DNA from 2 places in the Streptomyces capparidis genome. Region 2 is predicted to be linked to the other one. Evidence: riboswitches for the same ligand, from Rfam matches in the RefSeq annotation. Region 2 holds a riboswitch; the other holds the start of a gene.
The links. A riboswitch is a leader RNA that binds a small molecule or an ion and turns the genes downstream of it on or off. The one in region 2 is predicted to bind thiamine pyrophosphate.

Region 1 (9,462 bases), on a different contig from region 2:
CTTGTCGCGCATACGGCTTGTCGCGCATACGGGGGGACGGAGGACGAGAGTGTCGGTGCTACCTCTGGTGTTCACCAGCGGCTGGGCCAGCGGGATCAACGCCTACGCCGTGGTGTTCCTGCTCGGAGTGCTCGGCGCGACCGGGGTGAGCGACGACGTGCCCGGCGCGCTCCAGCGCCCGGACGTGCTGGCCGTCGCGGGCGTGCTGTTCCTGTGCGAGGCCGTCGCGGACAAGATCCCGTACGTGGACTCGGTGTGGGACGCCGTGCACACCGTGGTGCGGCCGACCACGGGCGCCGTGGTGGCCGCGCTGCTCGCCGGGCAGGACGGCTCTGTGCCGCAGTTGGCGGCGGGCGCGCTGGGCGGCGGGACGGCGCTGGCGAGCCACCTGGTGAAGGCGGGCACGCGGATGGCGGTCAACACCTCGCCCGAGCCGGCCAGCAACATCGTGCTCAGCGTGCTGGAGGACGTCACCGTCGCCGCGCTGGTGGTGTTCGCGCTGTTCCACCCGGTGGCGGCGGCGACGATCGCGGGGCTGCTGCTGGTGGGCGGCCTGGTGGTGCTGGTCCTGGTGGCGCGGCGGATCGCGCGGTTCCTGCGCGGCCGGCGGGAGCGCCGGGCGGAGCGGGCGTTCGCGCGGGGCCGGACGCGGGTGTACCCGCCGCTGCGGTCCTGACCCGCCGGGCCCGGGCGCGGCCCGGCGGCGCGGCCCGGCGGGGGCTCCGGGCCGGTGTCAGTTCCCTTCCCGCTCGCCCCGGTTCGGGTCCGGCGCGCCGGGCCGGATAGAGTCCGTCTGCATGGCACGGATTGTGGTAATCGGCTCGGGTATGGGGGCGCTCGCCGCGGCGGCGCGGCTGGCCACCGTCGGGCACCGGGTCACGGTGTGCGAGCGCGCGGGGACGCACGGCGGCGCGGTGGGGCGCCACACACGGGGCGGGTTCTCCTTCGACACCGGGCCCGGCCTGCTGAACCTCCCGGCGGTGTACCGGGACCTGTTCATCAAGACGGGCAAGCGGACGCTGGAGGACAGCGTCGAGCTGCGCGAGGTGGACCCGGCGATCCGTCACCTGTTCCCGGACGGCACGTCGCTGCGACTGGCCAACGCCTCCCGGGCGGCCGTGCTCAAGGAGCTGGACACCGCCTTCGGCGCCGGCGCGGGCGCGCGCTGGTCGGACCTGCTGAACCGGGCCCGCGACGTGTGGGACGCCACCCGCAGGCCGCTGCTGGAGGAGCCGCTCGGGGACCGCGCGGCGCTGGCCGCCGACCCGTACAACCCCGTCCGCCCGCCGTGGCTGCGGCGCGGCCAGCCCACCCTCGCCGAGGTGGCCAGGCGGGAGCTGCGGCACTCGGGTCTGGCCGCGCTGCTGGAGGAGTACGCGCTGCGCCACGGCCTTGACCCGCGCACCGCCCCGGCCGGCGCGGTGGTGCTGCCGTACATGGAGCACAGCTTCGGCACCTGGTACGTGACCGGCGGGACGCGGGCGCTGGCCGACGCGCTGTTCAAGCGGTGCGAGGAGCGCCGGGTGGAGTTCCGGTTCGGCGCCGAGGTGGTGGCGGTGCACCGCAAGGACGGCCGGGCGTGCGGGGTGGAGCTGGCCGGCGGCGCGCACCTGGAGGCGGACGCGGTGGTGTGCGGCGTCCACGAGGCGGTGCTGGCGCGGCTGCTGGACGAGACGGCGGCGGAGCCCTCCGGGCCGGTGCCGCCGGGCCGGTTCTCGGTGTTCTGCGCGCTGCGCGGTGAGCGGCCCGCGGACGCCGTCCACCGCACGGTGGTGCACTCCCCCGACCGCAGCGCCCAGTTGACCGCCCTGTTCGGGGAGCGGCCCGCGCCGTGCGACCGGCCGACCGTGGAGGTGCTGCGGCCCGACGACGCGTCCGCGCACCCCGAGGGGCACGAGGCGGTGACGCTGCGGGTGACGGTGCCGCCGCAGGGCGCGGTGGACTGGACGGCGCCCGGCGTGGCGGACGTCTACGCGGAGCGGGTGCTGGACGCGGCGGAGGAGGCCGTCCCGGGGCTGCGGGAGCGGCTGCTGTGGCGGCACCCGCACACCCCGGCGGACACCGAGGCCGCCACGGGCGCGCCCGGCGGCGGGCTGCCCGCGCCCGCGCTGGCCGGGCAGGGCGGGGCGTTCCTGCGGGCGGACAACCGCTCGCCGGTGGCGGGTCTGTACCTGGTGGGCGCCTCCGCGCACCCGGGCGGCGGGCTGCCGCACACGGGCATGTCGGGGGCGATCGTCGCGGGGCTGATCGGGACGCCCTGACGCGGCGGCCCGCCCCGGCGCGGCCAAGGCCCGCCCCGGCGCGGACGGGGCGGGCCGGGCGGGCTCAGTGGCGGTACGGGTCGTAGCCGGCGGGAGGGTCGTTCGCCTCGGGCTGCCACCCCTGGCCCGGGTCGCCGGGGTCCGGCTGCGGATACGGTTCGGCGGAGGGCTGCTGGGGCACCCACACCCCGCCGGGCGGGGTGCTGTACGGGTCGTACGGGTCGTAGCCGCCCTCGCCGGGGTACGACGGGGCGGGCGGCTGCTGGGGCCAGCCCTGGCCCGTGTCCCAGGTGCCGTCGTGGGCGGGGTCCGCGGCGTAGCCGTGCTGCTCGTCCCAGCCCTGGCCGCCGTACCCGTCCTGCCAGCCGTAGCCCTGCACGTCCCGCACGTCCTGGGTGTGCGGCGGGTAGTCGGCCCAGCCGTGGCCCGCGCTCTGCTGGGCCACGGTGTCGTAGCCGGCCCACTCGCCGCCGGGCGGGGCGGCTTGGGGCTCGGGTCCGACGGTGAACGGGTCGTGGGCGCCGGGCGCGGGCGGCTCCTCCGGCGCGGCGGCGAAGGAGCCGTACGCCGCGTAGCCGCCGGTGTCGTCGTCCATGGTGTGCGGCTGGTACACGGGGGCGGCGGGCTCCGCCGCGGCGAGGTCGCCCTCGGGTTCGACCGGCGACACCGCGAGGGTGGGCGCCGATCGCCCCGCGCCGCGGCGGCGCCCCGGCACGGAGGGCCGCCCGGCCAGCGCCCACCCGGCGGAGAAGCCGCGGCGGTAGGACATGGTCACGAAGGTCTGCCCGGCGGCGAACGCCATCGCGCCGACCGCGATCAGGACGACCGACTTGGCGGCCACGCCCCCGACCACGCCGAGGAACCCGGCGAACGCCAGCACCCGCCACCTGAGCTGGGCCTTGTACTGGAACAGCACTTCGCCCAGCAGCCACAGCGCGACGACCCCGAACGCGATGTAGAGCACCGTGTACCCCATGGGCGCACTTTCCTTTTGCCGTCGATGGATGCCGTCGGCGGCCGTGACCGGCCGGTGGCACAGTGGTACGGCGCCGGGGCTTCCATCGGACGGTCAGACCGGTTGGTGCAGCCCGAGGTTCTGGTAGATCTCCAGCGTCGCCGTCGAGTGGTTCAGGGTAATGAAATGGAGGCCAGGTGCGCCTTCCGCAAGGAGCCTCTCGGACATCTTTGTGGCGTACTCCACCCCGATCGCGCGCACCGTGGCCGGGTCGTCCTCGACCGTGCGCAGCCGCTCGGCCAGCGCCGGCGGGAAGGCGGCATTGCTGAGCTGCGCGAAGCGTTCGATCTGCCGGACGTTCGTCACCGGCATGATCTCCGGGATGATCGGGGTTTCGCAACCGGCGGCGGCCACCCGGTCCCGCAGCCGCAGGTAGTCCTCGACGTAGAAGAACATCTGGGTGAGCGCGTAGTCGGCGCCGGCCCGGCACTTGTCCACGAAGTGGCGGACGTCGCTCTCCCAGTCGTCGGAGCGCGGGTGCTTCTCGGGGAACGCGGCGACGCCGACGCAGAAGTCCCCGGACTCCTTGATCAGCCGCACCAGGTCGACCGCGTAGGTCAGGCCCTTCGGGTGCGGCACCCACCGGCCCTGCGGATCGCCGGGCGGGTCGCCGCGCAGCGCCAGCATGTTGCGGATCCCGGCGTCGGCGTACTGGCCGATGATGTTGCGCAGCTCCGCGATCGAGTGGTCCACGGCGGTCAGGTGCGCGACGGGGGTGAGGGTGGTCTCCGAGGCGATCCGCTCGGTCACGCGGACGGTGCGCTCGCGGGAGGAGCCGCCCGCGCCGTACGTCACGGAGACGAAGGTGGGAGACACCGCCTCGATGCGGCGGATCGCGTCCCACAGGCTCCGCTCGCCCTTGTCGGTCTTCGGCGGGAAGAACTCGAAGGAGTAGGAGCGGTGCCCGGAGGCGATCAGGTCGCGGATGAGAGCCGCGCGATCGGTGCGGGTGGAAGGTCTGCCCAAGGCCATGGCGGAAGGCTAACCAGCGGAGCGGACCAGCGAGAACTCCGCGAAGGCGCGGTCTCACCCTCCGAGAGCACGACTGGAGCGCGGCTCCACCGCCGCGTCAGCCGCGCCGGGGCCGGGGATGGCCGGATCCCGGCGGGCACGGCGCCCGCCGGGACCCGGCCCCCGGGCTACGCCCGCTCCCGCAGCCGCTTGGCGAACTCCGCCGCCGCGGCGCCCGGGTCGTCCGCCTCGGTGATCGCGCGGACGACGACGACCCGCCGCGCCCCGGCGTCCAGCACCTGCTCCAGGTTGCCCAGGTCGATGCCGCCGATGGCGAACCAGGGCCTGGCCGGGGCCAGGCCCGCGGTGTACCGCAGCAGGTCCGGGCCAGGGGCGGGGCGGCCGGGCTTGGTCGGGGTCGGCCACACCGGGCCGACGCAGAAGTAGTCCACGCCGGGTTCGGCCACGGCCGCGTCCACCTCCGCCCGGGCGTGGGTGGACCGGCCGATCAGCATCCCCTCCCCGACGACGGCCCGTGCGGCGGGCACCGGCAGGTCGCCCTGGCCGAGGTGGAGCACGTCGGGGCCCGCGGCGTGGGCGACGTCCGCCCGGTCGTTGACCGCGAGCAGCCTGCCGTGGCGGCGGGCGGCCTCGGCGAACACCTCCAGGTGCGCCAGCTCCTCGCGGGCCTCCATGCCCTTGTCGCGGAGCTGGACGATGTCCACCCCGGCGGCCAGGACGGCGTCGAGGAACTCTGGCAGGTCGCCCTGCCGGGTGCGGGCGTCGGTGCACAGGTAGAGCAGGGCGCCGGCGAGCCGTTCGCGCCGGGTGCCGGCCCTCCCGTCGCTCACAGGGCGAGCGCCTGGGCGCGGCGCTTCACCTCGGTGCCCCGGTTCTCCCGCAGGGCCCGCACGGGCGTTCCCGGGAGGGTGGGGTCCTCGGTGAACAGCCACTCCAGGGCCTCCTCGTCGCTGAACCCGTCGTCCTTGAGGAGGGTCAGCGTTCCGGTGAGGCCCTTGACGATCCTGCCTTCGCCGATGAACTCGGCGGGGACGTGCAGCGCGCGGTTCTCGCCCCGGCGCACGGCGATGAGCAGGCCTTCCTTGACCATTTGCCGCACCCTCGTCACCTCCACGTCCAGCCGCTCCGCGATGTCGGGGAGGGTCAGCCAGGAGCCCACGAGTGCGTCAAGCTTCGCGTCGATCTCGGTCACGAAACAAGCGTGCCATCCCGGTGGGACATCCGGGTACTCACGACCCCCGCCCGTCCGGGCGAGACGGAGGCGCGGGGACCGCGCGGGGCGCGGAAGGGGCACGACGGGAAGACGCGGCGCGCCGCCGCGGGGGCGGGGCGGGGGCCCCGCCCCGTTGCCGTGCCGCCGCCGGGGAGGCGGGGTCTCAGGCCACCGCGGACTTCAGGGGGACGGAGGCGTCGGCGAGGAGGGGCCGGGCCATCGCGGCGCCCTTCTCGATCAGCTTGCGGCCCTGCGCCAGGTCGCGGGGGCGGCCCACCGCCAGCAGGGCGGCCAGCACCCCGTCCCGCAGCCAGCACACCGACCACGCCGCCTCGCCCGGGTCGCCGCGCCACACCAGCTCGTCCGCCGCCGAGTGGTGCCCGGCGTACTGGACGAAGCGGCCGAACTGCTCCGACCAGAAGTACGGCACCGGGTCGTACGCCGTCTCGGCGCCGAGCACGTTCGCCGCCACCGCCTTGGGCCCCTGCACCGCGTTGTCCCAGTGGTGGACCAGCAGCCGGGTGCCGTACCTGGCCGAGGGGAAGGAGGCGCAGTCGCCGACGGCGAACACGTCGGGCGCGGTGGTGCGCAGCCGGTCGTCGGCGAGGACGGACCCGTCGGGCCCGAGCGCCACCCCCGAGCCCTCCAGCCAGGCGGTGGCGGGCCGCGCCCCGATGCCGACCACGACGGCGTCGGCGGGCAGCCGCCGCCCGTCGGCGAGCAGCACCGAGCCGACCTCGACGGACCGCACCGCCACCCCGGTGATCAGCTCCGCCCCGGCCTCGGCGTACCAGGGCCGCATCCGCTCCCCGACCTCACCGGGCAGCGCCCCGGCGAGCGGGGTCGGCGCCGCCTCCACGACGGTGACCGGGCACCCGGCCTGCCGCGCCGCCGTGGCGAACTCGGCCCCGATCCACCCGGCGCCCACCACCACGGCCCGGTCGCCCCGCTCCAGCACGGGCCGCAGCGCGACCGCGTCGTCGAGGGTGCGCAGCACATGGACGCCGGGCGCGGCCCCGCTGCCGGGCAGCAGCAGCGGCTCCGCTCCGGTGGCCACCACCAGGCGGTCGTACTCGACGGGGCCCGCGTCGGTGAGCAGGGTGTGCTCGGCGGGCCGCAGCTCCACGGCGCGGCGGCCGAGCAGCAGCTCCACGTCCAGGGCGGCGAAGTCCACGTCGAACGCGGAGCTCTCGGCGGTGCCGAGCAGCAGCCCCTTGGACAGCGGCGGCCGGTCGTACGGCGGGTGGGTCTCGTCACCGGCCAGGGTCAGCCGCCCGGTGAATCCCTGTTCGCGCAGGCACACCGCCGTCTGCACCCCGGCCATCCCGGCTCCGACCACCACGACCCGCCGCATCCGCACTCCTCGTCCAAGCCATCGACAGACACTTCCCAGCAACCGGGGGCCGCGGGTGCGCCGCCCTCGGGACGATCACCGGCAGTCGGCCGCCGCGTCCACCTGCTCCACGACGCTGGTGCCGCTGCCCTCCTGGGACTCCCACTCCCAGGTCTCCTCCAGCCGCAGCCTGCCGTCCGGGAGCTCCACCACGGTGCTCACGCAGTGCCCCGACGAGGTGCCCCCGTCGGTGCGCAGTTGCACGTAGCGGAAGTCGAGGCGGTCGCCCTGCCTGGTGCCCACCAGATACCCCCGCTCGATCGAGCCACCCTCGTACGAGGCCCAGATCCGCCCGTCCGCCTCCCGGTAGCGGAAGCGGGTGAGCGTGCCGACCTCACCGCCCTCGGGGTCGGCCACGGGGGCGAGGACGAGTCCGTCGAGTGAGCGGGTCACGGAGGGCTCCGGGGGTGCGGTCGGCGGCAGGGGCTAGGCTGGGCAGGGTAGAGCACACGCGGGAGCCCGGACTCGACCGGGCTGAGAGTGGGGCTGGGCGGCCCCTGACCGTACGAACCTGATCCGGGTCATGCCGGCGAAGGGAGGGCACGTTCGTCATGCGATCCTCCGGTGGGGCGCCGCACCCGGACGTGGTGGTGGTCGGCGGCGGGGTCGTCGGCCTGGTCACCGCGTGGCGGGCGGCACAGGGCGGCCTGCGGGTGGCGGTGGTGGACCCGGAGCCGGGCGGCGGCGCGGCGCGGGTCGCGGCGGGCATGCTGGCCCCGGTCACCGAACTCCAGTACGGGGAGCAGACGCTGCTGCGGCTGAACCTGGCGTCGGCGGAGCGCTTCCCCTCGTTCGTCGCCGAGCTGGAGGAGGCGTCCGGCTACGACTGCGCGTACCGGGCGTGCGGCACGCTGGCGGTGGCGCTGGACGCCGACGACCGGGCGGAGCTGCGGGAGCTGCACGCGTTCCAGACCTCCCTCGGCCTGTCCGCGCAGTGGCTGACCGGCCGCGAGTGCCGCCGCCTGGAGCCGATGCTGGCCCCGGGGGTGCGCGGCGGGCTGCGGGTGGACGGCGACCACCAGGTGGACCCCCGCAGGATGGCGCACGCCCTGGTGCTGGCCTGCGAGCGGGCCGGGGTGGAGCTGGTCCGCGCCGCGGCGGCCGGGGTGCGGGTGAGCGGGGACCGGGCCACGGGGGTGGTGCTCGCGGACGGCTCCGTGCTGGCCGCGGACCGCACCGTCGTGGCGGCGGGCAGCCGCAGCGACCGCCTGGCGGGGCTGCCCGCGGAGGTGGTGCCGCCGGTGCGCCCGGTGAAGGGGCAGGTGCTGCGGCTGCGGATCCCGGCGCCGTTCGCCCCGTTCCTGTCCCGCTCGGTGCGGGCGGTGGTGCGCGGCGGGCACGTCTACCTGGTGCCGCGGGCCGACGGGGAGCTGGTGATCGGGGCGACCTCCGAGGAGCTGGGGGACGACACCACGGTCACCGCGGGCGGCGTGTACGAGCTGCTGCGCGACGCGCACGAGCTGGTGCCCGGCATCACGGAGCTGCCGCTGGCCGAGACCTGCGCGGGCCTGCGGCCGGGCTCCCCCGACAACGCCCCGCTGCTCGGGCCGACCGCGCTGCCGGGGCTGCTGCTGGCCACCGGGCACCACCGCAACGGCATCCTGCTGACCCCGGTCACCGGAGACGTGATGGCCCGGATCCTCACCACCGGCGAGGTGCCCGAGCTGGCCCGCCCCTTCTCCCCCGGGCGCTTCCCCGCCGCCGTCCCCCGCCGGGCGGAGCGCGCGCCCGCCCGGGCGGGGCACGCCGCGGGGCGGGCCCCCGAGCAGTCCGACGCGCATTCCGACGAGCGGAAGGTTGCCCCATGACCTCGACCGTCACCGTGTCCGTCTCCGTCAACGGAGAGCCCCGCGACGTCCCCGGGGGCACCACCCTCGACCGGCTCGTCGCCGCACTGACCACGGCGCCGTCCGGCGTCGCCGCCGCCGTCAACGAGGCCGTGGTGCCCCGGGGCCGGTGGGCGGCGACGACCCTGCGGGACGGCGACCGCGTCGAGGTCCTCACCGCGGTCCAGGGAGGCTGAGCACCACCATGGCGGACGACCCGCTGACCATCGCAGGCACCACCTTCGCCTCCCGGCTGATCATGGGCACGGGCGGCGCGCCCAGCCTGGACGTGCTGGAGCGCGCGCTGCTGGCCTCCGGCACCGAGCTGACCACCGTCGCCATGCGCCGGGTGGACCCCACCGTCAAGGGCTCGGTGCTCGGGGTGCTGCGGCGCAACGGCATCCAGGTGCTGCCCAACACCGCCGGGTGCTTCACCGCGGGCGAGGCCGTGCTGACGGCGCGGCTGGCCCGGGAGGCGCTGGGCACCGACTGGGTGAAGCTGGAGGTCGTCGCGGACGAGCGCACCCTGCTGCCGGACCCGGTGGAGCTGCTGGACGCGGCGGAGACGCTGGTGGACGACGGGTTCACCGTGCTGCCGTACACCAACGACGACCCGGTGCTGGCGCGGAAACTGGAGGACGTGGGCTGCGCCGCGGTGATGCCGCTGGGCTCCCCGATCGGCTCGGGGCTCGGCATCCGCAACCCGCACAACTTCCAGTTGATCGTGGAGCGCGCCGGCGTCCCGGTGATCCTGGACGCCGGGGCGGGCACCGCGTCCGACG
Region 2 (9,462 bases):
CGAACACCGTGGCGGTGGAAAGGTCGATCTTGAACGACGGCATGAGCACACTCCTCTGATGCGGCGATCTCCCTAGGGAGGTCCGTTGCGACCAGTAGAGCAAAGCTCCTTAGGGATGTCAACAGCCTTCCCTAGGGAGGATTCTGGGGTGGAGTGGCGAGCGTCGTCGCTCGCGCCTGTCGCGGGCCGGGACTAGACTGGCACCCTAGGGAGCTAAGGAGTAACCGTTTTGGCTATGACAGCGCGGCAAATCGCAGACGACTTGCGGGCGCGAATTGAGTCCGGGGAATTCCGTTCCGCAAAGAATCGCCTACCCGGCGAACCGGCACTCGTGCGCGAATATGGCGTCGCGAAGAACACCGCGAGCAAGGCCCTTAAAATCCTCGCTTCCGAAGGATTGGTCTACTCGAAATCCGGATCAGGCACCTACATCAGAGATTTTCAATCAATCCGGCGTGTCGCAAATGAGCGGCTCTCCCAATCTAACTGGGGGTCGGGAAGCTCCGTATGGTCGTCAGACATTGACAGTCGCTCACTCACTGTAAACGTGGACGTCCAGGAGATAGAAGCTCCAGCGCTCGTATCTCGCGTGCTTGAACTGGGGTCATCGGCCAGCGTGCTAGCCAGGATTCGGAAGTTCATCGTGGACGGTAGGCCGGTTCAGCTAGCGACGTCTTACTACCCTGCGGATCTCGTTCGTGGGTCACAGATTGAACAACGAGACACCGGGCCCGGTGGCGCCTACGCGCGACTGGCGGAATTGGAAGCTAAGCCGGAGCGATTTACAGAAGAACTCCGCTGCCGTGTCGCGGGTGAGGATGAGCGCGAAAGCCTTGATTTGCCGCCCGGAGCACACGTCATCGAGATTTGCAGGACAGCCTTTGCTGGCGACGGGAAGCGAGTGGAGTTCACCCAGATGGTTCTGGACGCAGGGAGCTATATCCTTGAGTACCGCCTGGAGGGGTGATCACCCTGGAGGGTGCGTTACGAGTTTCCCTACATCATCAAGCCCGCCCGTGCCGGGCGGGGAGGGGGCTCCCGGCCGGTGGGGGTGGGCGCCGGGGTGGTGGGGGCCGCAGAAGCTTTGCTTCCCTCCCTTGCCCGGTTCGGCTCGGGCGGGTGGTCGGCTCCGCCGCGGTGGCGGGGAAGGTGCGGCAGCAAGCCCGCCGCTCGCCGTCTCGACCGATCCCGCGTGACGTGCCCCGGAGCCCCGCCCCCGGGGCTTCTCCTCTTCCGGCGGCCCTTCCCGAGCAGGGTGCTTCCCTCCCGGCGGGGTCCGGTGCGGGCCGGGCAACCGGCTCACGCCGTCGCTACGGGTCCACCTCCCGGCCCGCCCGGCGGGCCGGGGGCCGGGGCCGGGCGCGCTCCTGTCTCCGCCCCGCGCGCCCGGCCCCGCCCCCGTACACGACAACGGGGGGAACCCGCTTCACGCTTTGCCCAGCCCAACCCCGGCACCGACCCCACCAGGAGCACCCAACCCCCGGTCCGGCCCGCCGATCCGAAACCCCGGGCCGGTCACACCGGGCCGTACGAGGCCGGGTCTACCGGGGTGGCCGACGCATCCCGCACACACGCACCAGGCACGCAACCGCCGACACGGAAACCGGGGGAGACAAGCAGCGCGGCACGACAAGGAAACCGGGAGGAGGCGGGTGGAGGTTGGGCGGGTGGGCGGCGGGGCTCCGCCCCGGACCCCGGCCGAGCCTGCCCAGGGAGGGGGAACCGATCCCTGCGGTTGGGCGGGTGGTGAGGAAGCCCTGGCCCTCCCCGGCAGGCCGGCACCCTGCGGGTGTACCCCGGAGAACCTGGGACCGCCAGCCTGGCAAGGCACGCTGCGGGACACCGGAGGTGGCGGCCCCAGAACCTCCGGGGTGCATCGAAGATGCCGACCAACCGGGGAGAACCAAGGCAGGGGCCGTCTCGCTGGCGCGAGCCAACCCCACCGGGGATCAGGACCTACTCACTTCATACTGCGGGGTCACGTCACCCAGGCGGTCGGCTCAGGGCTAGGAGAGCTGTTGAAAGCGCTTGATCGCCTTCTCCGTCCACTCTGCGCACGTCCCCGCGCACTCAGCCTGCTCATGAACCAGACGCACGACTTCCTCTCGACTGGACTGCTCAAAGGTGACAGCGAGCCGAGCGAGCATCAGGTATCTGACGGCATTGTCTATCTGCATAGATAGCTGAGCGTCACTGATCAACACCGAGACCTCACGGAGCCGCTTTTCGATGTCTCGCACACCGGAGCCGCTCCACCACTCATGTTCCTTGTAGCCAGCGACTACTTCTTTCGCCGACGAGGCAAGTCGCGCCAGCAGATCGCCGACCTCGGGAGGGGGCGCCTGACGACGCCGTTTCTCCTGCACATGCTGGTGCCATGCTGCCCAGAGGCCCGCAGGACCACCGATTGCGCCGACGATGCCACCGCCCGCGGCGAGCCATTCCAACGCCCCAGCCATCCACACTCCCCGTGCCCGTCACGTGCCCGTTAGTGCGGTGAACCAGAGGCAGTGACGGTGCTCCACAGTTAGATGAAAGCAAGTGGGCCCCCGACCGATAGAGCTGGTCAGGGGCCACCTACCTGCGGAGGGTGTGGGATTTGAACCCACGGTGACGTCGCCGCCACGACGGTTTTCAAGACCGTTCCCTTAGGCCGCTCGGGCAACCCTCCAGTGCCGTCACTGCCCGTGACGGCACGGAGGTCAGCCTAACGGTAGGGGTCAGGGGTTGTCGCCCTTCCTTTCGCCGAGGGTGAGGGTCACCTCGCGGCTCTGGCCGTTGCGCTCGTAGGTGACCTTCACCTTGTCGCCGGGCTTGTAGGTCCAGATCTCGCTGACCAGTTGCGGGCCGCTCTCGATCAGGGTGTCGTTCAGCTTGGTGATCACGTCGCCGGGCTTCAGGCCCGCCTGGGCCGCCGGGCCGCCGGGGGTGATGGCGGGGGTGCCGTCGATGGAGTCGGGGGAGATCTGGGCGCCCTTGCCGTCGTACTCGTCGTTGCGCAGGACGCCCATCACCGCGTACACCGGCTCGCCGGTCCTGATCAGGGTGTCGGCGACCCACTTGGCCTGGTTGATCGGGATGGCGAAGCCGAGGCCGATGCTGCCGCCCTGCTCGGTGCCGCCGAACGGATCGCTGCCGCTGTCGGCGGGGCGGATCGCGGAGTTGATGCCGATCACCCGGCCGGAGCCGTCCAGCAGGGGGCCGCCGGAGTTGCCGGGGTTGATGGAGGCGTCGGTCTGGATGGCGCTCATGTAGGACGGCTGCGTGCCGTCGCCGCCGCCGGCCGCGACGGGGCGGTTCTTGGCGCTGACGATGCCGGTGGTGACGGTGCCGGACAGGCCGAAGGGGGCGCCGATGGCGATGGTGGGGTCGCCGACGACGACCTCCGCGGAGTTGCCGAGCGGCAGCGGGGTCAGCTTGACGCCGGAGGGGTCGTCCAGCTTGATGACGGCCACGTCGTAGCCCTGGGCGCGGCCGACCACCGAGGCGCGGTACTGCTTGCCGTCGGAGAAGGTGACGGTGAGCTTGCCGCCCTCCGCGGCGGGGGCGACGACGTGGTTGTTGGTGAGGATGTGGCCTTCCTTGTCGTACACGAAGCCGGTGCCGGTGCCGCTCTCGCCCTGGCCCTCGGCGTTGATCGTGACGACGCTCGGCAGGGCCGACTTCGCTATGCCCGCCACGCTGTCCGGCTTGCGGTTGAGGGCGGCCGGGTCGGCGGAGGTGGACACGGTGGTGCTGCCGCCGCCTCCGTCGGAGCTGTCGGCGGCCACGTAGCCGATGCCGCCGCCGAGGGCACCCGCGAGCAGCGCGGCCGCCGCGACCAGGGCGACGAGGCCGCCGCGGCCGCGGCGGGGAGGGGCGCCGTGCGCGCCGTGGCCGGGCGCCTGCGGCCATCCGGGGAAGGTGGCCGTGGGCGGGGCGGCGTACGGGGAGCCGTGGACGGGGCCGGGGGCGTACCCGGGGGGTGGCGGCGGGCCCGCGGGGTTGGGGGCGGGGGTCGCGGCGGCGGGGAACTGCGCGGTCGAGTCCATGCCGGGCTGGTCGGGCCCTCCGGCGCCCGTCGGCCTGTTCTCGTGCTCGGTGCTCACAGCGGTCTCCTTCGTCGCACAGTCAGCCGGTGGTAGGGGCGGTCGCCCGGCGTACGGCCGCTCCGCGTGCCGGGGCGGCGGCTCGGTGGCGCCGCGTCCCGGACTGTTCCGTCGTCCTTCAGTGCCCAAGCCTCTCTCATCCCGCGTTGAACCGCCGTAAGCAGTCCCGGCACGGAGCGGGCGTCTTCTTTATCTCCGGTTAATGTTCCTATTTTGGGATCTTCTGGTCGTCGCTGCTTGGCGGGCTCCTGTACAGCGCCTACCATGCACCGGTCGAACGCACACGCGGGAGCTCGGGGAACCGGGCTGAGAGGGCACTTGGAGACCGTGCCGACCGCCTGAACCTGTCCGGGTAATGCCGGCGTAGGGAGAGAGCCGTCGTGACGGCACCGTCATCGGCGCGCGAGGATTCCGCGCGCACGTCCACCCGTACGAGTGACCCGGCGCACGCCGAGGCTCCTCTGGTCCTCGACACCGCGCCGCCCAGGCCCCTCGGCCTGCGCGACCAGGCCGCCTTCTGGGCCAACCTCGGGGTGAGCCTGCTCGGCTTCTCCGGCGCCGCCTGGGTGCTCACCCCCAGCGGCCACCCGCAGTTGTCCCTGCTCGCCGCGCTCACCGCGACCGTGGTCGGCACCCTGTTCGGCACCGCCATGCTCGCCGTCTCCGGCGTGCTCGGCGCCCGCACCGGCGCGCCCGCGATGGCGCTGCTGCGCGGCCTGTTCGGCACCCGCCTCTCGTACCTGCCGACCGTGCTGAACGTGGTGCAGTGCATCGGCTGGGGCGTGTTCGAGCTGACCGTGATCACCATGGGCGTGGAGGCGATGACCGACGGCCGCGGGCCGCACTGGCTGTACGTGGCGCTGGCCGGCGTGCTCACCACCGCGCTGACCATCCGGCCGCTGGGGTCGGTGCGGCTGCTGCGGCGGTACGTGACCGTCGCCGTGGGCGTGGCGATGCTCTACTTCACCGTCCAGTTGCTGCGCGCGGACACCCCGCCGCTGAACGACGGCTCCTGGGACGGCTTCCTGCCCGCCGTGGACTCCGCGCTCGCGGTCGCGGTGTCGTTCGTGCCGATGGCCGCCGACTACACCCGGCACTCCCGCTCGTCCGCCCGGTCGTTCTGGGGCACGCTGGTCGGCTACTCCACCGCGCAGGTGTGGTGCTACCTGCTGGGCCTGATCGCCCTGCTCCAGGTGGGCGGGGACACGGACAAGATCTTCGACACGTTCCTCGGTGTGACCGCGGGATGGGTGTTCTTCCTGGTGCTGGTGGTGCGGGAGGTGGACCAGTCGTTCGCGAACGTCTACTCCACCGCGATGTCCCTGCACAACCTGCTGCCCCGGGTGGACCGGCGGATCCTGACCCTGGGGATCGGGACGCTGGTGACCGTGCTCGCGATGATGGTGGACGACTTCTCCACATACGAGTCGTTCCTCTATCTGATCGGTTCGGTGTTCGTCCCGATGTTCGCCGTGACCGCCGCCGACTACTTCCTCGGCACGGGACGGCGCGGCTGGGACATGTCGCAACAGGCCCCGACCCGCTGGGCGATGCTGCTCCCCTGGGCCCTCGGCTTCGCCACGTACCAGCTCATCAACCCCACGCAACTCACCGGCTGGGCGGACTTCTGGCCCCGGTTCTGGGCCCGCGCCCAGGAACTGACGGGCATTCACGCCACCGAGTGGACCTCGGCGTCCCTGTTCTCCTTCGTCGTCGCCGCGGTCGCGGCCCTGGCCCTCTCCTTCCCCGTCCGGCGGCGGGCGGTGGCACGATGACCCGGTGACTACCGCGTACACCGGCCCGGGCGGCGCCCGCGGCGCCATCCGCGTCGTCGCCCACCGCGGCTCCTCGGAGGACGCCCCCGAGCACACCCTGGCCGCCTACCGGAAAGCGATCGAGGACGGCGCCGACGCGCTCGAGTGCGACGTGCGGCTGACCGCGGACGGCCATCTGGTGTGCGTCCACGACCGCCGGGTCGACCGCACCTCCAACGGCCGCGGCGCCGTCTCGACGCTCGAACTCGCCGACCTGGCCGCGCTGGACTTCGGCTCGTGGAAGGCGGCCGAGCGCGGCGAGCGGTCCGCGGGCGACGACTGGGAGGGCGTGGAGACCACCGGCGCCGAGACCCCGGGCGCGGGCGGCACCGGCCGCAGGCACTCCGTGCTCACCCTGGAGCGGCTGCTGGAACTGGTCGTGGACGCCGACCGCCGGGTGGAACTGGCCGTGGAGACCAAGCACCCCACCCGGTGGGCCGGGCAGGTCGAGGAGCGGCTGCTGGAGCTGCTGCGCCGGTTCGGGCTCGACCGCCCGCGGCCGGGGGAGCCCTCGCGGGTGCGGGTGATGAGCTTCTCAGCGCGCTCCCTGCGCCGCGTCCTCGCGGGCGCGCCCGACCTGCCGACCGTGTTCCTGATGACGTACCTCTCGCCGCGCTACCGCGACGGGCGGCTCCCGCCCGGAGTCCGCGTCGCCGGGCCCAGCATCCGGCTGCTGCGCGCGCACCCCGGCTACGTCGCGCGGCTGCACCGGGCCGGGCAGCGGGTGCACGTGTGGACCGTGGACGACCCGGACGACGTCGAGCTGTGCGTGCGCCAGGGCGTGGAGGCGATCATCACCAACCGTCCCCGGAAGGTACTGGAGCAACTCGGGCGCCTCTGACCACGCTCACTGGTAGTGCGCGGGCGCGTTCGGACCGTGTTCGATCGCCTGATCTGATCCAGTTGTTCCCGACAGGGTCGTTTCCTTCCTCGATGGGCCGGGCATCCATCCCGTGGCGTGGGGTGAAGGAGGTTCCGGGGGTGGCGGTGGTGGTGGCCCAGGAGGTACCGACGTCCTCGATCATGTCCCTGCCCCATGGCCCGGCGGGCGTGGGGCGGGCACGGCGGCGGTTGCGCGACGACCTGCTCCGGCAGGGCGCGGCGGACCCGGTGGTGGACGACGCGGTGCTGATCCTTTCGGAACTGCTCAGCAACTCGGCGCGGCACGCCCGTCCGCTGTACGGAAGGACGCAGAACGGGCACGGTCCCGGTCAGGTGCCCGCCGAGGTGCAGGGCGCGGAGTGGGACGGCCACGCCGAGCAGGGCGTGGTCAAGGTCGCGTGGCACATCGACGTGGACGGGCTGCTCACCCTTGAGGTGACGGACGGCGGCGGGCCCACCCGGCCCAGGCCCTCCAGCCCCTCCCTGACCGCGCGGGGCGGGCGCGGCCTCGGCATCGTCGGGGAGCTCGCCCTCCAGTGGGGGGTGCGGGACGCGCCGGGCGAGGTGACGGTGTGGGCCGTGCTGCCCATCCGCGCCCGCCACGCCCGCCGGGAGGGCTTCTCGCGGGGGTTCGTGGACGGGTACGGGGTGGCGCGGATGGGCGCGTCGCTGGAGTTCGACTAGGACGGCGGTCGCGGGCAGCACGACGGACGCGGTCCGGCGGCGGTGCCGCAGCGGCGCGGGCCTCAGGTGTGGCGAGGAACCGCCGAGCAGCGCCGGGGGGTGCCGCCATCCGCGGGACGGAGCCGTTCCGGGGCGCGGTGACAACTGGGCGGTGGCACCGGCGGGCCAATAGGCTCCGGGCGGAACCGTATCCGCACCAGGAGAAGACCAGTCATGGCCAAGAAGCGGCAGAACACCAAGGCCCGCGGAACGCGGACCGCGCCCGTGCGCGACGGCGCCGACATCCCGGTCGTCGGCGCGCGGGAGCCCTGCCCGTGCGGGTCGAACCGCCGGTACAAGGCCTGCCACGGGCGCGAGGCCGCGCACGCGGCACAGGAGCTGGTGCGCCGTCCGTTCGAGGGGCTGCCCGGTGAGTGCGACTGGGTGGCGATGCGCGAGCTGGTGCCCGCGGCGACGGCGAAGCTGACCCTGGCCTCCGGGCTGCCGGACGGAGTGACATCCGTCACCCTCGCCACGGTGCTGCCGCTGGCCTGGCCCGCGCTGCGGCGGGACAACGGCGTGGTGCTGGTCGGCCTTCAGAACGACGCCGCGTCCGGCGACATCAGCCGGGACCTGGCGGGCACCCTCCAGCGGGCGCTCACCGCCGAGCCCGGCACCCCGGTCGGCGTGGAGCGCCCGGCCGCGGACGGGCCCCGCCTCCAGGACCTGATCGACCTCTCCGCGCCGTTCGAGCCGGTGGTGCACACCGGGTTCGAGTTCTGGCTGGAGAACGCCGAGGCGGCCACCGGCGAGGTCGCCGCGTCCCTCGAACGAGCGAACGCGGCCGCGATCCCCACCGTGCGCCTGTCCGGGGTGGAGGCCGCCTACTGGTGCCGCACGCCGGAGAAGAACCACCTGCGCTGGGTGACCCCGCACCCGGAGGAGGGCCTGCTGGACGCGCTCGCCCGGCTGCACGCCGCGGGGGCGTCGGGCCTGGGCGAGGGCACCCGCCTGGTGGGCTCGTTCCGGGCGCACGGGCTCGTGGTGCCGGTGTGGGACCTGCCGGTGTCGATGGAGGCGGACGAGGTGGAGAAGCCCGCCGCCGCGTTCGCCGAGCGGCTCGGGGAGGCCCTGGCCGTGGACGCGCCGCTGACCGCGGAGGAGCGCAAGGCCCGCAACGGTCTGGCGAACCGGCAGATCACCCTGAGCTGAACCGGTCCGCGTCCGGTCGGGACCGCCGGAGGCGCCGGGCCCCGCGGCCCGGCGTCCGCGATACCGGACGCGGTGCCGGACACGGTGCCGGACGCGGTGCGGACCGTACCCGGCCCATGCGGAAATCCAAGGCCATGGCTGCACCGTGCGTACCAAAGAGGAATTCCGACCGCCGGTTTTTCGATGCTCGGGACGTGACTCCGGTCACAACCGCGCTCTCGGACACGAATTCGACCTAAAAAGTGCCCTCTCTGAATTTGCGAACGGGCGATCTCTTGTTACCGTTTTAACAGCCCGGTCGCTGGTGCATCCCCCGTCGCCAGCGATCGGGCCTTTTTTGCCTCTGGGGCAACGGGCGGCCGCCGCGCCGCCCCCGCGCGGTCGGCGCCGCCCCTGCCCCGTATCGACGAGCCCGGTCCCGGCGGCGGACCGCTTTCCCATCGGGCCCGTCCCCGCGAGCGGCACTCGTGCGGGAACCGAGGTATCCGAGAGCGTCACCCGTGGAAACGGCGAAACGCCGCGCGAGCGCCATTAGGAGTAGCGGTACTCGACACCGCGCCGAACCGCTTTTGCCTCACAGGCGCCTTTGCCGAGGCCGCCTCGAGTTCCGCGGTGTTTTCGGCGCGGCGAACGTCCCCGGCTCCGATGCCCGGCTCCGATCCCGGCCGCGTCCCGTTCCCGCCGGACGGCCACGGCGTCGCGGAACGGCCCCGCCCGGGCGCCGGTACCTCGCGCGGCGGGGCCCCGGGACGCCGACGGCCGCCGGCGCCCGCTCGGGGCGGCGCCGGCCACCGGCCGGACAC

Region 1: another riboswitch for thiamine pyrophosphate. It lies ahead of thiO (glycine oxidase ThiO); the one in region 2 lies ahead of ACYVO2_RS02850 (purine-cytosine permease family protein).

Annotation. Positions count from the first base shown of each region.
Region 1 covers NZ_BAAGTD010000015.1:136,597-146,058, reverse strand. The annotation lists gene ACYVO2_RS14985 (DUF4126 domain-containing protein) at 50-676, shown strand; gene ACYVO2_RS14980 (phytoene desaturase family protein) at 798-2,261, shown strand; gene ACYVO2_RS14975 (hypothetical protein) at 2,326-3,237, opposite strand; gene metF (methylenetetrahydrofolate reductase [NAD(P)H]) at 3,331-4,248, opposite strand; gene thiE (thiamine phosphate synthase) at 4,416-5,078, opposite strand; gene ACYVO2_RS14960 (Rv2175c family DNA-binding protein) at 5,075-5,440, opposite strand; gene ACYVO2_RS14955 (NAD(P)/FAD-dependent oxidoreductase) at 5,625-6,815, opposite strand; gene ACYVO2_RS14950 (hypothetical protein) at 6,891-7,247, opposite strand; TPP riboswitch at 7,296-7,409, shown strand; gene thiO (glycine oxidase ThiO) at 7,406-8,662, shown strand; gene thiS (sulfur carrier protein ThiS) at 8,659-8,877, shown strand; gene ACYVO2_RS14935 (thiazole synthase) at 8,886-9,462, shown strand, end outside.
Region 2 covers NZ_BAAGTD010000002.1:182,224-191,685, reverse strand. The annotation lists gene ACYVO2_RS02880 (SCO3933 family regulatory protein) at 1-43, opposite strand, end outside; partial or broken gene ACYVO2_RS02875 (winged helix-turn-helix domain-containing protein) at 236-421, shown strand; gene ACYVO2_RS02870 (UTRA domain-containing protein) at 548-967, shown strand; gene ACYVO2_RS02865 (hypothetical protein) at 2,007-2,459, opposite strand; tRNA gene ACYVO2_RS02860 (tRNA-Ser) at 2,585-2,671, opposite strand; gene ACYVO2_RS02855 (S1C family serine protease) at 2,721-4,031, opposite strand; TPP riboswitch at 4,364-4,475, shown strand; gene ACYVO2_RS02850 (purine-cytosine permease family protein) at 4,469-5,863, shown strand; gene ACYVO2_RS02845 (glycerophosphodiester phosphodiesterase family protein) at 5,868-6,743, shown strand; gene ACYVO2_RS02840 (ATP-binding protein) at 6,884-7,468, shown strand; gene ACYVO2_RS02835 (DUF5926 family protein) at 7,682-8,659, shown strand.